3 regions of the Agrobacterium sp. DKPNP3 genome follow, and region 1 is predicted to be linked to each of the others. Evidence: riboswitches for the same ligand, from Rfam matches in the RefSeq annotation. Region 1 holds a riboswitch; each other region holds the start of a gene.
The links. Region 1 has a riboswitch for cobalamin ahead of nrdH (glutaredoxin-like protein NrdH). Riboswitches for the same ligand answer to the same signal wherever they lie in the genome.

Region 2: another riboswitch for cobalamin. It lies ahead of ACUTJJ_RS13705 (CbtB domain-containing protein); the one in region 1 lies ahead of nrdH (glutaredoxin-like protein NrdH).
Region 3: another riboswitch for cobalamin. It lies ahead of ACUTJJ_RS03370 (DUF1636 family protein); the one in region 1 lies ahead of nrdH (glutaredoxin-like protein NrdH).

What each region holds. Positions count from the first base shown of each region.
Region 1 covers NZ_JBQYSN010000087.1:13,236-18,309, forward strand. Annotated here, with positions in the region: gene nrdE (class 1b ribonucleoside-diphosphate reductase subunit alpha) at 1-1,913, opposite strand, end outside; gene nrdI (class Ib ribonucleoside-diphosphate reductase assembly flavoprotein NrdI) at 1,925-2,323, opposite strand; partial or broken gene nrdH (glutaredoxin-like protein NrdH) at 2,335-2,555, opposite strand; cobalamin riboswitch at 2,859-3,082, opposite strand; gene ACUTJJ_RS19855 (nucleoside triphosphate hydrolase) at 3,209-3,838, opposite strand; gene ACUTJJ_RS19860 (ATP-binding cassette domain-containing protein) at 3,835-4,617, opposite strand; gene ACUTJJ_RS19865 (ABC transporter permease) at 4,617-5,074, opposite strand, start outside.
Region 2 covers NZ_JBQYSN010000044.1:23,711-28,784, reverse strand. Annotated here, with positions in the region: gene ACUTJJ_RS13715 (c-type cytochrome) at 1-233, shown strand, start outside; gene ACUTJJ_RS13710 (c-type cytochrome) at 321-1,241, shown strand; cobalamin riboswitch at 1,427-1,653, shown strand; gene ACUTJJ_RS13705 (CbtB domain-containing protein) at 1,815-1,997, shown strand; gene ACUTJJ_RS13700 (CbtA family protein) at 2,010-2,720, shown strand; gene ACUTJJ_RS13695 (hypothetical protein) at 2,725-3,039, shown strand; gene ACUTJJ_RS13690 (type 1 glutamine amidotransferase family protein) at 3,217-3,783, opposite strand; gene ACUTJJ_RS13685 (GNAT family N-acetyltransferase) at 3,803-4,291, opposite strand; gene ACUTJJ_RS13680 (MerR family transcriptional regulator) at 4,495-4,908, opposite strand; gene ACUTJJ_RS13675 (hypothetical protein) at 4,969-5,074, opposite strand, start outside.
Region 3 covers NZ_JBQYSN010000007.1:1,476-6,549, forward strand. Annotated here, with positions in the region: partial or broken gene cobN (cobaltochelatase subunit CobN) at 1-1,493, opposite strand, end outside; gene cobW (cobalamin biosynthesis protein CobW) at 1,549-2,586, opposite strand; gene ACUTJJ_RS03370 (DUF1636 family protein) at 2,583-3,008, opposite strand; cobalamin riboswitch at 3,127-3,339, opposite strand; gene cobO (cob(I)yrinic acid a,c-diamide adenosyltransferase) at 3,467-4,084, shown strand; gene ACUTJJ_RS03380 (cobyric acid synthase) at 4,086-5,074, shown strand, end outside.

The sequences.
Region 1 (5,074 bases):
AGATTATCATTTGAGAGATAGGAAGCCGGATAATAAACGCGGCCAATCTTTCCCTCCTTACGGATTTCAATCTTGGAAACGATCGGATGGATGGAAGATGTGGAGTGGTTGATATAGGAGATCGAGCCTGTCGGTGGCACGGCCTGAAGGTTCTGGTTATAGAGGCCTGATGCCATGACCTCCCCCTTCAAAACATTCCAGTCTTCCTGCGTTGGAATGGCGATGCCGGCCTTTTCGAACAAGTCGCGGACCTTTTCCGTCGCCGGCAGCCATTCCCGTTCGGTATATTTGTCGAAATATTCGCCCGAAGCATATTTGGAGTTTTCGAAGCCCTTGAAGCTCTGGCCTCTCTCCATCGCCAGCCGGTTGCTGGCGCGGATAGCGTGATAGGTCACGGTGTAGAAATAGATATTGGTGAAATCTATGCCTTCTTCGGAGCCATAGAAGATGCGCTCGCGCGCCAGATAACCGTGCAGGTTCATCTGACCGAGTCCGATGGCATGGCTTTCGTCGTTGCCCTTTTCAACAGACGGAACGGAGGAAATGTGGCTCACGTCCGACACCGCCGTCAGTGCCCTGATGGAGGTTTCAATGGTCTTGCCGAAATCGGCCGAATCCATTGCCGCGGCGATATTCAACGAACCGAGATTGCAGGAAATATCCTTGCCCATGTGGCTATAGGAGAGATCGGCATTGAATGCGCTCGCTTCGCTGACCTGCAGGATTTCCGAGCAGAGATTGCTCATACTGATGCGACCGGCAATCGGATTTGCCCGATTCACCGTATCTTCGAACATGATATAGGGATAACCGCTCTCGAACTGGATTTCGGCGATGACCTGGAAAAATTCGCGCGCCTTGATCTTCTTCTTTCGGATGCGGCTGTCGGCGACCATCTCGTGGTACTTTTCCGTCACCGAGATTTCGGTGAAGGGCACCCCATAGACCCGCTCCACATCATAGGGCGAGAACAGATACATTTCCTCGTTGTTGCGGGCGAGCTCGAAGGTGATGTCTGGGATGACAACGCCGAGCGACAGGGTCTTGACACGGATTTTCTCGTCCGCATTTTCGCGCTTGGTATCGAGGAAGCGCATGATATCCGGGTGGTGGGCGTGCAGATAGACCGCGCCGGCACCCTGACGCGCACCAAGCTGGTTGGCGTAGGAAAAACTGTCTTCCAGCAGCTTCATGACGGGAATAACGCCGGACGACTGGTTTTCAATCTGCTTGATCGGCGCGCCGAATTCGCGAATATTGGTCAAGGACAGCGCCACGCCACCACCGCGTTTAGAAAGCTGCAGCGCCGAATTGATGGAGCGGCCGATGCTTTCCATATTGTCTTCCACGCGCAGCAGGAAACACGAGACCAGCTCACCGCGGCTCTTCTTGCCAGCATTGAGAAATGTTGGCGTTGCCGGCTGAAAACGGCCGGAAATGATCTCTTCGACCAGATCGCGGGCAAGCTGCTCGTCACCCCGCGCAAGAGCCAGCGCCACCATGCAGACGCGGTCCTCATAACGCTCCAGATAACGTTTCCCGTCGAAGGTCTTCAGGGTGTAAGAGGTGTAGTATTTGAACGCACCGAGGAACGTCGGAAAGCGAAACTTCCGCGCATAGGCCTTATCATAGAGATCGCGCACGAAATTGAAGGAATACTGGTCCAGCACCGCCTGCTCGTAATAGCCCTCCGTCACCAGATAATCGAGCTTTTCCCTAAGGTTATGGAAAAACACCGTATTCTGATTTACGTGCTGGAGGAAATATTGACGGGCAGCGAGCCGATCCTTGTCGAGCTGGATTTTTCCGTTCTCGTCATAGAGGTTCAACATCGCGTTCAGTGCGTGGTAGTCCAAGCCCGCATCAAGCGGCTTCTGGCTTGCGGCTGTTGGCTGTTTGGTATCATTGCGCAATGCGCTAGCGGTCAGCGTGTCCAAAATCGGTCCAATCCATGTTTGACGTTGGCGACGTCTTCTTCCGTTCCGAGAAGCTCAAAGCGATAGAGAAACGGCACGGCGCATTTGCGCGAGACGATATCTCCGGCGGATGCGAAGGCAGCGCCAAAACTGGTGTTTCCCGCCGCAATGACGCCGCGGATGAGGTTGCGGTTGGAGGGCTCGTTCAAAAACCGGATCACGGGTTTCGGCACTGCCCCTTTGGTGCCGCCGCCGCCATAGGTTGGGGTGACGAGCACATAGGGTTCCGACACGTGCGGTACATCCTCTTCAGCGCCGAGCGGCAGGCGAAGCAACCGCCGCCCCAGTTTCAGAAGGAAACGATGAGTGTTTTCAGAACGGCTGGAATAATAGACGATCAGGCTCATCGCCCGCCGCCTCAGCTGATCGCGCCGATCATATCCGGCCGGAAACCCGCCCAATGGCGTTCGCCGGCAACGACTACGGGAACCTGCATGTAGCCGAGGCCACGGACGTGGTCGAGCGCCTCCGCATCTTCGGAAATGTCAATATCTCATAGGGAACGCCGATACGGTCGAGGGCGCGATAAGTGGCGGTGCATTGGACGCAGGCGGGTTTACTGTAAACGGTGACGGTCATAATTTCCCTCTCGAAGCCAATTTTGGACGCGGCAAAGCCTTGCCGATTGCAATCGCAACCGGACGGTGATGGTTCTGTCATTCAGGTGATGATTGGTGTTTGAAAGTTCGTGCGATCCGAATGAAAACAGATTGATTTTTCGGGCACGCTTCAAGCACCAGAAGTCGCTCCCTACGCTGAGGAGCGTAGCAACTTAAAAATATGCACTGGCATGACTTCACCCCGAAGCTTGTTATGGAGGGGGCAGAAAAGGGCGCACGCAAGTCATTTGCGCGATACACCTTCCTCCGGACACCCCGCCCGTGGACGTTTGCGCTCAAGGCAGGTCTCCTGACTTGCGGGTCACAACATTCATTCCGGCCTTCCCGAAGCTTTCAGCCCCAGTGACTCAAATCGGAACGATGCTCGCCGCTTACAGTTGCGGGGGCAGTTTCGGCCTTGTTCCGCCTCAATGGCGTAACGCACCGAATTCCCGTCTTAGCTCCCAACCCTTGCGAATCGGAAGAACCTTGAACACTAGATATAGTATATGAGGAAATCCTGCCGTCAACCAGTAGACGACGCGAAAGCTGGCCCCTGTGGATCAAAAAGATTCATTGCAGAGCGACAGCCGCTAAACGGCGCGAAACACGTGATGTTCGGGGAACGTCGATCTATTCCCAGATGTCGATGTGGATATCGGCCGGGCGGGCGTTTTCAATCACCCGTTTTCCATTCGGAAGATCGTTCTCGAAAAGCTTGGCGTGAATCTGAGCCGCATCGAGGCCAAAGCCCAGCCATCTGTCACGCAGTCTCTGTTCCAGAACGGTCACGGAAGGTCCTACAAAGACACTCAAATCAAAATGGTCGGATAGCCTTGTCCAGGGCGCTTCGTTGAGCAGTAGATAATTGCCCTCAGCCAGAATAAAGCGCGTTTCAGGCGCGATGGCACGGGCAGAGGCGATGGCGATTTCTCGGGAACGATCGAAAACCGGCACCAGCACTTCCTGCCCGCCCTGCCGAACGGCAGAGACGATATCCAGAAAGCCACGGACATCGAATGTTTCCGGCGCACCCTTCCGCGGCAAAAGCCCCCGCTCTTCAAGGATGCCATTATCCATATGGAAGCCGTCCATGGGAAGCACGGCGGCCGTTTCGCCACGTGCGATGAGAGCATCACACAGGGCATCCGCCAGCGTGGATTTGCCGGCCCCTGGGGGGCCGGCAATGGCAACGATGAAACGGGACTGGCCCTTTGCCCGTCGAAGAACGTCTTCAACGATCGTTACGAGCTTCAACGTCATGCGGCGAGCGTTTCCTTCGGCGCTTCCTTGGCGCCGGTCATGAAGGCGACTGCGTCGGACATCGAATAATCCTTCGGATTGATGACGCAGAGGCGCTTGCCCAACCGATGGATATGAATGCGATCCGCCACCTCGAACACATGCGGCATGTTGTGCGAAATCAGGACGATCGGCAATCCACGGGCGCGGACGTCGAGGATGAGCTCAAGGACGCGCCGGCTTTCCTTGACGCCAAGAGCGGCTGTCGGCTCGTCAAGAATCACCACCTTCGAGCCGAAAGCGGCTGCGCGTGCTACGGCTACACCCTGCCGCTGGCCGCCGGAGAGCGTTTCCACCGCCTGATTGATGTTCTGGATGGTCATCAATCCAAGTTCGGAGAGCTTGTCCCGCGCGAACTTTTCCATGGCCGGCCGGTCAAGGGCACGAAAAAGGCTGCCGGCTATGCCGGGCTTGCGGATTTCGCGGCCGAGGAACATGTTGTCGGCGATCGACAGGGCTGGTGAGAGTGCGAGGTTCTGGTAGACGGTTTCGATACCGGCCTTTCGCGCTTCGATCGGTGAGCGGAACTGCACCGGCTTGCCTTCGAGCCTGATCTCCCCTTCGTCGGGCGTCACCGCGCCCGAGATTGCCTTGATGAGCGAGGATTTGCCAGCGCCGTTATCACCGATGACGGCAAGAATTTCACCGGGATAGAGATCGAAATCGGCATTGTCGAGTGCGGTCACGCGTCCGTATCGCTTGACGAGATTGCGTGCCGTGAGAATGGGTTCGCGTGCCATCAGCCTGCTACCTTTCTGATCCACTGGTCGATTGCAACAGCCAGGATGATGAGGACACCGATCAACAGATAGGTCCATTGCGGGTCCGTACCAATCAGTCTCAAGCCGAGCGAGAAAACGCCGACAATCAGCGCGCCAAACAGCATGCCCATGATCGAGCCGCGACCGCCGAAGAGCGAGAGGCCGCCAATCACGACAGCGGTGATGGATTCGATATTGGCGAACTGTCCGGCCGTTGGCGATACCGAGCCGATGCGGCCGATCAATGCCCAGCCTGCGAAGGCGCAGATGAGCCCCGAAAGCGTATAAACCGTCGTCAGCATGCGCTTGACGTTGACGCCTGCAAGCTCGGCCGCATCCGGATCGTCACCAACAGCGTAGAGGTGGCGGCCCCAGGCGGTGCGGTTCAGCACATACCAGAGGAGGGCAACGAGCAGCACCATGGCGATGACGCCGT
Region 2 (5,074 bases), on a different contig from region 1:
ATGCGAAGGCTTTCCCTGACCAGTTTCCCGCTGGCACCGAGACCGGCAGCGCGGCAGCGCCGGCCATCTGGGAAAATTTCGATGATTTCAAGGCCAAGGCCGTTAAGCTCGGGACGGACGCCGATGCGGTTCTCGCCAATATGCCCACCGACCAGGCCGGCGTTGCCACGGCCATGAAGACGCTCGGCGCCGATTGCGGCACCTGCCACCAGACCTACCGTCTGAAGAAATAAGCGACGTATCTGGAAACGCCGCTCACAGGCGGCGTTTTCCGGCAGGCAAGGCACCTGGCCAGGTCAGGTGAGATTGGGGAGAGGGGCATGTCCTCCATCTGGACGAAACTCGTCGGTGGTGCCGTGATTGCGGCGATTGCGGGCTACGGCATATTTACCTGGGTTACAGCGCCTGAACGGCAGGCGCCAAGCCATTGGGTCAGCCTGGGCGACCCCGATCTCGCCAACGGCGAAACGCTGTTCTGGGCCGGCGGCTGCGCCAGCTGTCACGCCGCATCCGATGCGAAGGGAGAGGCGCAACTGACGCTTTCGGGCGGACAAGCGCTGCCAAGTCCCTTCGGAACCTTCCATGTTCCAAATATCTCCTCCGATCCGCAGCACGGCATCGGCGCCTGGACGCTGGCGGAGTTCGGCGATGCCATGACGCGCGGCGTCGGCAAGAATGGCGAGCATCTCTATCCGTCCTTCCCCTACGCGTCCTATGCTCGCATGACGCAGAAGGACATCAACGATCTCTTCGGATACCTGAAAACCCTGCCGGCCAGCCAGAACGATGCGCCGGATCACGAGTTGCCGTTCCCCTTCAACATGCGCATGGTGCTGGGCGGCTGGAAGTTCCTTTATTTCGACCCCGCCGCCCCGCCGCGCGTCGAGCTTGCCAACGCCAATGCCGAGCTGCTGCGTGGCCAATATCTGGTGGAAGGACCCGGCCATTGCGGCGAATGCCACACGCCACGCAATGCGCTTGGCGGCTTCCTGGCGGACAAATGGCTGGCGGGCGGCCCCAATCCCGAAGGCGAGGGCCGCATTCCAGACATTACCCCCGGTTCGCAGAGCATCGGCAGCTGGACAAAGGCCGATATTGCCGGCTATCTCGAAACCGGCTTTACCCCTGAATTTGACAGTGTCGGCGGCTCCATGGTCAAGGTGCAGCAGAACATGGCGCATCTGACCGCCGAAGATCGCGATGCGATTGCCGCCTATCTGAAGGCGATCCCGGCGCGGTAATCCTCAGCCGTCATGCCGGACCAGATCCGGCATCCAGCCACGACGCGTCTGCGCCGTGAGAAGAGTCTCTTACGATCAAGGACTTGATCGCGCTGGACCCCTGATCTAGTCCGGGGTGACGGAGGCGGAGGCGACGGCGTGCAGTTCGAAATCAGGCCCACCATTGACTCCCGCTCTCGCCCATCGGATAACAATCCTGTGATGGTTCCTTCCGGGCGTTCCGGAAGGTGAAAAGGGAACACGATAGGGAGACATCCTCATTCGTGGCTGCCCCCGCAACTGTGAGCGGAGAGCCTGAAACGAAATGCCACTGGCAAGCCATCTCGCCCCATTCAGGGCGAGAGCGATGCCGGGAAGGCGTTTCAGGTTTTGACCCGTAAGCCAGGAGACCTGCCATCACGGAAATGTCCATGCCGGCGGGGTGTCCGGAAGAGCGGAATTTCAGGGTGGCGGGATCAATGCCGCCCTGTGTCAGTCTCGTATCCCCGTGGTGAAGTATATCGCATGCGGTCTTGCGGCTTCTGCCGACCGGCCGCGTCCAAAGGCGCGGGGTCGCGCCGGAGAGGGGTCACCATGTCCATCAATCAGAATACGGCCAATGCCGCCGCGTCTGCAAAAACAGCGAGCTTCGCGCAATCGCTCACCGCGATCGTGCTTGGTCTGTTCGTAGTCGGTTTTGTCGGTTTTTCCCATGTGGAAGCCGTCCACAATGCCGCGCATGACACGCGCCATGCCAACGCCTTCCCCTGCCACTGAGGGGGGAGCGGCATGTCTTTCTTCCGTAACATCGTCTTTACCGCCATTCTCGTCGGCATTGTCGGCGGCTTCGCTGTCTCCGCCATGCAGGCTGTCGGCACGACGCCGCTCATCCTTCAGGCGGAAACCTTTGAAAGCGCTGGTGAAGCGCCGCACAGCCATGATGCGCCTGCACCGGTCGCTGCGGCTCCTGCCCATGAGCACAATGACGAGGCATGGGCTCCAGCCGATGGTTTCGAGCGCACCGCCTACACCGTCGCGGCCAATGTGCTGACCGCCATCGGTTACGCGCTGGTGCTGACTGGCCTCATGTCGCTGCGTGGTACCAATGCCGGCTGGCGCGAAGGCCTTCTCTGGGGCGTTGCCGGCTTTGCCGCCGTCATGCTTGCTCCTATGATCGGCCTGCCACCGGAATTGCCGGGCAGCCCGGCCGCAGCCCTTGAATCACGGCAGATCTGGTGGCTTGCAACCGTTGCCGCAACTGCGGGCGGCATTGCGCTGATCGCATTCCGTCGCGAGCCCTGGGCGATTGTTCTGGCGCTGGTGATCATCGTCGCGCCGCATGTGGTGGGTGCGCCGCTGCCGCCGGAAGGCGAGCATGCGCTGGCGCCGCTGCCGCTCGAGCGTCAGTTCATCGTCGCCGCCACCGTCACCAGCTTCGTCTTCTGGGCGCTCATCGGCACGTTGAGCGCGTTGTTCCTGAAGCGCTTCCAGCAGGCTTGAAACCATGCAGGACGCAGCGGAATGGAGTGAGGAACTCGATGCGCTGCGTTTTGCCGTTCCCGGTCACGGCGCGCTATGCGCCGTGCACCGTCTCGCCTTCAAGGCGGTGCTGGGGCCGAGCCCCGATCGTCATGCGGCGCTTGCCTATTTTCAAGACCACGAAGCTGCTTTTGCCGCTGCGGCAATCTTCAAGATCAAACGCTCAAACTTGCCCTCCGGCCGCAGCCTGCATTTGAACAGCCGCGATATCCGCCGCGCGATTTCAGGCGAGGGACCGGAGTTTGCGGCGCGCGTGTGCCGGGTGCTTGATCGAGAATAGCGCAGGATGATTTGCGAGAGACATCCTCTTCTCGACCGTCATGCCGGACTTGATCCGGCATCCAGCCGACGCGCGTCTGCGCGGCGGGGGAAGTCTTTTCAGCCCAAGGACTTGGGCTGGTTGGATACCGGCTCAGGGCCGGTATGACGGAGGGAGGGCAGAAGAACGCTCTGCGCCTCACCCATGCTCCGCCGCAAAAACCTGAAGTTCCGCCTCGGCTTCCGGACCAAAGAGTCCGAGGCTTTTCAGAATTTCCACGGCGAAACTGACCGGCGCGCTGCCGGCTGCCGTGATAATGCCGCCGTCACTGACCGCTTTCGGTTGATCGCGATAATGAGCCTCACCGCGATAGGCCGGATAGGCCTTGTGCGATGCCAGCGCATTGCCGGTATGGGCGACATCATCAAGAACGCCCGTGCCGCCGAGCGCACTTGCCGCCGCGCAGATGCCGGCGACCAGCCGGTGCCTGTCGCGAAACCGGTATACCAGCCCGCCAAGATCGGCAGCCGTGCCCTTTTCCCAGCTGAGACCGCCGGGGATGACGAGCGCATGGATGTCGACGGGATCGAGTGCGTCATAGGATGTATCCGGCGTTACCTTCAGCCCGCCCATGGACGTTATCGGCCGGCCATCGGGCGTGGCATAAACAATCTCGACGCCGAGATAGCTGCGCGCCGCCGCCGCCAGCAGCGCCGGCTCCCAGTCCGCAAAATCCTCAGCCAACGCAATGGCGATCCGTGTCATGGCCGTCTCCGTAGGTCAATCAGGCGATGGACTGCATGTAGCGCATGCCGGTGACCGGACGCGGCGCGAAATCCATGTTTTCGTAGAAACGATGCGCCGCCACATTGCCTGTTGTGGCGCTGACGGAAAGATAGTCGCAGCCGAGCCGCTTGGCGATATCCCGCGCGCGGGACACCAGATGCTGGCCGGTGCCATGGCCGCGATGGCCATCACGGACGAAGAGGTGATGCAGCTCCAGCCCGCGCCGGCCTTCTTGCGCCCGGTAGAGCGGCAGAAGCAGCGCGTAACCGATCAGCGCACCGTCCGCCTCGGCCACCAGCCCGTGCACCCATGGCAGCGGGCCGAACAGGTCGCGTTCCAGTTTCGCCGGCGTGATCGCCGCCGCATCGCCGTGGTAGGAGGCAAGCAGCGTGATCATCTCGTTGAGCTCGGGCAGATCGGTCTTGCGCGCGCCGCGAATGATGACGACGGGCGGTCTTTCCAGTGTCAGGGAGCTATCTTCGGTCATTTCTCGGTCCTTTGGTCTTATCTGTGCCGTCAGGACGCTTGAAAAACAACAAAGCCGCCTGACGGCGGCTTGTTGACAATGTGATCTGTCGAGCCGCCCTTAAAGGAAGGCCCAAAAATACGAGCAGGAGATGGGTGCGCGTTCGTTGATCATGAGACATCAAATGCGCCCGAATCCGTAAACTGTCAAGCCCGGTTTTTCACTCAGTGCTCGCCCTCGCACATGTCGTGGTTGGACAGCGCCCGGATGACGTAGCAATCCTCGATCGAATGGCCGTGGCAATGGGAGACGATGCGTTCCAGTTCGTGTTCCAGCTTCTTCAGGCTGGCGATCTTCTCGCGCACATCCGCAAGATGTTCGGCGGCGATGCGATCAGCGCCGTCGCAGGGCATCTGCCGGTGCTGGCTGAGCGCGATGAGTTCTCGAATGGCATCGATGTTAAGGCCGAGATCGCGCGCGTGGCGGATGAAGGTCAACCTCTCGAGGTCGGATTTCTCGTAGCGGCGCTGGTTGCCCTCCGAGCGATCCGCCTCGCGGATGAGGCCCATCTGCTCGTAATAGCGGATCGTCGGAACCTTGACGCCGGTACGTTTCGACAGTTCACCGATGGACAGCATGATCTTCTCCAAATCTCCAGTCTCTAGAGATATGGCTTTTTCGCCGCCGGTTCAATGGCCTCAAGCGGCTCCTTCGACGCCGAGAGCATGGGCGAGCGCCTTCAGGATCTGCGATTCGAGGCCTGCCATATCCGGCTGGGCGGAAGCGGTCACATCAGCATTGGCG
Region 3 (5,074 bases), on a different contig from region 1:
TTGCGCCCGCGGTCTGGCGCAAGCGCCACAATCACATTGCCGAAGCGGGCGGCCCGAAACCGAAAAGCGCCTTCCGTCAACCCCTCGTCATCGCCTGCAGCGCCCCACGTTGCAGTAATTGAAGCGGCAGCTGCCAGCGGTAGTCCGGAAAGAAACTCCTCATAAATGGACAGATCGACCGTAGCTTCCTGGGCGTCGACCCGTTCGAGCAGTGTTCGAGCCGTTTCGGGAATGTCCTCCACCGTATAGCCCGCCTGCTTCAGATCACGCAATATTTCGAGAACGCTTTGCGGCACATCGAGACCGACGGCGTAGCCGGTTCGCCCCGGCGCGGCACCGGGATAGTCAGGCATCAGGACAATGATCCGGCGATCCCGAGCAGCAGCACTCCGCAAGCGCAGCAAAGCGGCAATACGGTTTGCCACCTGTTCGACACGGTCAAGCTCGGGGACATTGATCAGGCTCGTGCCACCGACCATGCGCGGCTGTTTGAATGAGATCGCACCGGCGAGAATCCGGCCATCCAATTCCGGCAGGACCACATGCATCGCAAGATCGGAAGGGTTGAGACCGCGGGCGTTTTCCGCCCAGCCATCCCGTCGCGTCGTTGCCATCACCACTTGAAACACCGGAACGCCCATCCGGTCGAACAAGGTTTCCCCTTCATCATCCGTCTGACTGGCAAAAGCGGTCCCAGCAACGATGGCGGCGGGCGCGATATCGGGCAACACGGTCGCGAGAAAACGGATCGCCTCGCGATCCTTCAGGCCGCTGACAAAAATCGGAACGGGCGCAAAGCCGCGGCGCGACAGCGCCTCGTACAGGGCATCCACGGGCGCGACATCATTCGCCAAAAGCATGGAGCGATAAAAGAGAATGGGCAGAACCGGAGCGCCGACGGCAAAGCCGGCACAGGCTTGCAACCTGTCCACCACGCCTGAACCCGGGCGGTAAAAACCGACTTTTGGCAACGGTTCGGCCATGATCTCGGGCCAAACCCCACCCCTTGCTAGGGCAGCAAGACCAGCGGCGAGGCGGCGCATATTTTCCTGCCCGCCCTCGCGGAAGAACGAAAGAGCGGACACTAAAATGTCTTGACCGACGCTAGAAGCAGCCTCCAGTTTTTCGTCCCGCTCGCTGCATTCGCCCGGCAGGAGCAGAAGCCTGATGCCACGTCGCCGCGCGAGCATGGAAAGCTGGTCGACGCCGTAACGCCAGCGCTCCGCGCCGCCGAGAATCCGGATAAGGATCGCGCGCGCGTGCTCCGCCGTCTTTTCGATCCAAAGATCGACCGACATGGGATGCCGAAGCTCTGACAAGTTGGCGCAGGAAAGGGTGGTCGACGCGTCCTCCGCCTGTCGCCAAGCCTGTTCCAGCCCTGCCAGATCGCTTGCTGAAAAAGACAGCATCACCACATCTGAGCGAGGCTGGTTGAGGTCAACCGGCTCGATCAGGTCGTCCAGGGACGATGATGTGGTGGCAAGAATATGCATCTAAAGCATGTCCATCAGACGTCTGTCGCTGCTTGCGCCCGGATAAATGCGTGTGTCAGGCAGCCAGCATCTGCTCGATCTTCTCACGGTTGATGCCCTTTTCGCCGATGACGACAAGGCGGCTGCGGCGCTCTTCACCTGCGGCCCACGGCCGATCGTAATAGTGGTTCACGCGGCTACCGACGGCTTGCACCTGCAACCGCATCGGCTTGGTGGATACCTCGATGAAGCCCTTGATACGCAGGACATTCTCAGCCGCTGCCGTTTCGGCAATGCGGATCGCAAGGGCTTCCGGATCGGCAACAGCCGGCAGATCAATGACGAAGCTGTCGAAATCATCATGCTCGTGGTCAAGTTCGCCGTCATGATGGGTGCGGCGGTTTTCAATATCGTCTTCGACGGCAAGGCCAAGGCCGATCAGCACGGCAGGGTCGATGGCGCCATTGGAGGCCACGACGATCTTTGCCGCCTTCGGCAGATGGTCGAGAATATGCGCCTTGGCCTTTTCCAAGCCAGCAACGTCAAGAAGATCAGCCTTTGTGAGCACGATGAGATCGGCGCAGGCGACCTGATCCTCGAAAACCTCTTCGACAGGGTCGTCGTGGTCGAGCGCTTCGTCATTGGCGCGCTGGGCGGCGAGCGCCTCCATGTCGTGAGCCACCTGGCCCTCGGCAAGCGCAGCCCCATCCACCACGGCCACCACGGCATCGACAGTAACCCGGCTCTTGATGGCCGGCCACTGGAAGGCCTGTACCAGCGGCTTGGGCAGGGCGAGACCCGAGGTCTCGATGAGAATGTGCTCCACCTTCGGCTGGCGGCTGAGGATTTGTTCGATCGCAGGCTGGAAATCATCCGCCACCGTGCAGCAGATGCAGCCATTGGCCAGCTCGACGATGTTTTCCTCGGGGCAGCTTTCAATGCCGCAGCCTTTGAGGATTTCGCCGTCAATGCCGATGTCGCCGAACTCGTTGACGATGATGGCGAGCCGCTTGCCGTCAAGTTTTTCGAGAAGGCCGCGCAGCAGCGTGGTCTTGCCAGCCCCCAGAAAGCCGGTAACGATGGTGCAGGGAACGCGGTCCAGAAGGGTGCTCATGATCTCTCCTCGGTAAAATCGAAAGGCGGAATGCGCGCGACCATGCCGCGCTTTAAGGATTCGGGGCGGCCGCGCCACGGCATCAGGCCATCGGAGGCGGCAGCAAGCAGTTTCGCCCCGGCCAGCAAATCATCAGCGCCGTCGGTTGTCAGCCCGCCAAAGACGTAGGACCAGCCGTTGGCGCTGCGCAGCACGGCGCTGAGGCCGCGCTTGCAATTGGCAAGGCAGTTGACGGAACGAACCGTGACACCCGCTTCCTCAGCCTTTGCCATGACGGCTTCGACGAGGCGCGAACCCGGGCGCGGTTCCACATTGGCATCGGCTTCATCACGGCAGCTTCTGCAAATGAAAACGGTCACGCCGGGCGCCGTTTCGTCCTGCGTATTTCCGCTGGTGGAAGAAGATGTCGCTGAAATATCCAAGCCGTATCGTTTCCCGCGCCTTGCAAAAATCTTGGGGTGCGGATTTCAAAGACGGCACGCGGGTGGCCGCAAGCCGAACCTTCGAACGAACCGACTGACCGGAGCACCCCGCCCGGCAGACGTTTTTCCTGAAACGGCAGGTCTCCTGGCTCGCGGCTTGACGCCTTGGCACCGCCTTCCCGAACCCATTGCGGGTCCAGTGGCTTTACGGTGCGGGCTTACCGCTTACAGTTGCGGGGGCAGCCACGGAATGACCCATCGTTGGGGTGGAACCGTGTTCCCTCTTAGCTTTTCCCGTTGCCGGGAAAAGACCGTCAGTCCCTTACCCTTAGGCTGAACGGAAGCATGGGTCAATGCCGCGAGCCATCGGCACGGCAGATTGCCGGGTGCGGCAAATTGGGTATAGTCGCCGCTCCTGTGGCGGGCGACTCCGCACAGGTGGAAGAAGAGGAAATTGAATGACACGCGACATCAGCGCCAACGAAGCCGAGCGCCACCGGCAGAAAATGGTCAATCGCAAGACGGTGCAGGACGCCGAGGTTGCTGAAAAGACGATCGAAAAAGGTCTGCTGATGATCAATACGGGTCCCGGCAAGGGCAAGTCCACAGCGGCCTTCGGCCTCGCCCTGCGAATGCTCGGCACCGGGCGAAGGGTCGGCATCGTTCAGTTCATCAAGGGTGCCTGGTCGACAGGCGAACAGCAGGCCCTGAGCTTGTTCGGCGACAGGATCGTGTGGCGCACCATGGGCGAAGGGTTCACCTGGGACACGCAGGATCTGAAACGTGATGTCGCAGCGGCTACGAAGGCATGGGAGGAGGCCAAGGCTCTGATGGCCGATGAAACGATCGGCCTTCTGGTTCTGGACGAACTGAACATCGCCTTGCGTTACGACTACCTGCCGTTGGCGGAGGTTGTTGAGACACTGTCCAGCCGCCGGCCGGATTTGCACGTCATCGTCACCGGCCGCAATGCCAAGCAGCCGCTGATCGACGCGGCGGATATGGTGACGGAAATGACCCTCGTTAAACACCACTTCAAGGCGGGCGTGAAGGCGCAGGCGGGGATTGAATTCTGACATGGTTGCACGGGTGCTGATGTTTCAGGGAACGGGCTCGGATGTCGGCAAATCGCTGATGGTGGCCGGCCTTGCCCGCGCATTCACCCGACGCGGCCTCTCCGTCGTGCCGTTCAAGCCGCAGAACATGTCGAACAATGCCGCTGTCACCGCGGATGGTGGCGAGATCGGCCGTGCGCAGGCGCTACAGGCGCGGGCGGCGGGCGTGCCGCTTTCCGTGCACATGAACCCGGTGCTGCTGAAGCCGCAAAGCGAAACCGGCGCACAGGTGGTCGTGCAGGGCAAGATCATCGGTAATGCCAAGGCGGCCGATTATCAGCATATGAAGGCCGGGCTGATGCCGCGCGTGCTTGATAGTTTCGAGCACCTGAAACAACAGGCCGATCTGGTGCTGGTGGAAGGGGCTGGCAGCGCGTCCGAAATCAACCTGCGCGCCAACGACATCGCCAACATGGGTTTTGCCCGCGCGGCCGATGCGCCGGTGATCCTGATCGGCGATATCGACCGCGGCGGTGTCATCGCCAGCCTCGTCGGGACCAGGGCGGTGCTCGACGTCGATGACGTGGCGATGATCGAAGGTTTCATCGTCAACCGTTTTCGCGGCGATCCGGAGCTGTTTGCGGACGGGATGCAAATAATTTCGGAAAAGACCGGCTGGGCCTCCATCGGCCTTCTGCCGCACTTTGCCGACGCGAGAAAGCTGCCAGCGGAAGATGCGCTTGGACTTTCCGGCCCCACAGAGCTAAAACAGGACGCAAAAATCCGCATCGCCGTGCCGATCCTACCGCATATTTCCAATTTCGACGATCTCGATCCCCTCGACATGGAAGCGGATGTAGAACTCATCCGTATACGGCCCGGTGAGACGATCCCCGCCGATTGCCAGTTGGTTCTGCTTTGCGGCTCGAAATCCACAATTGCCGATCTTGCCGTGCTGAAAGATGCGGGCCTGGACATTGATATAAAGGCGCATGTGAGGCGCGGCGGCTA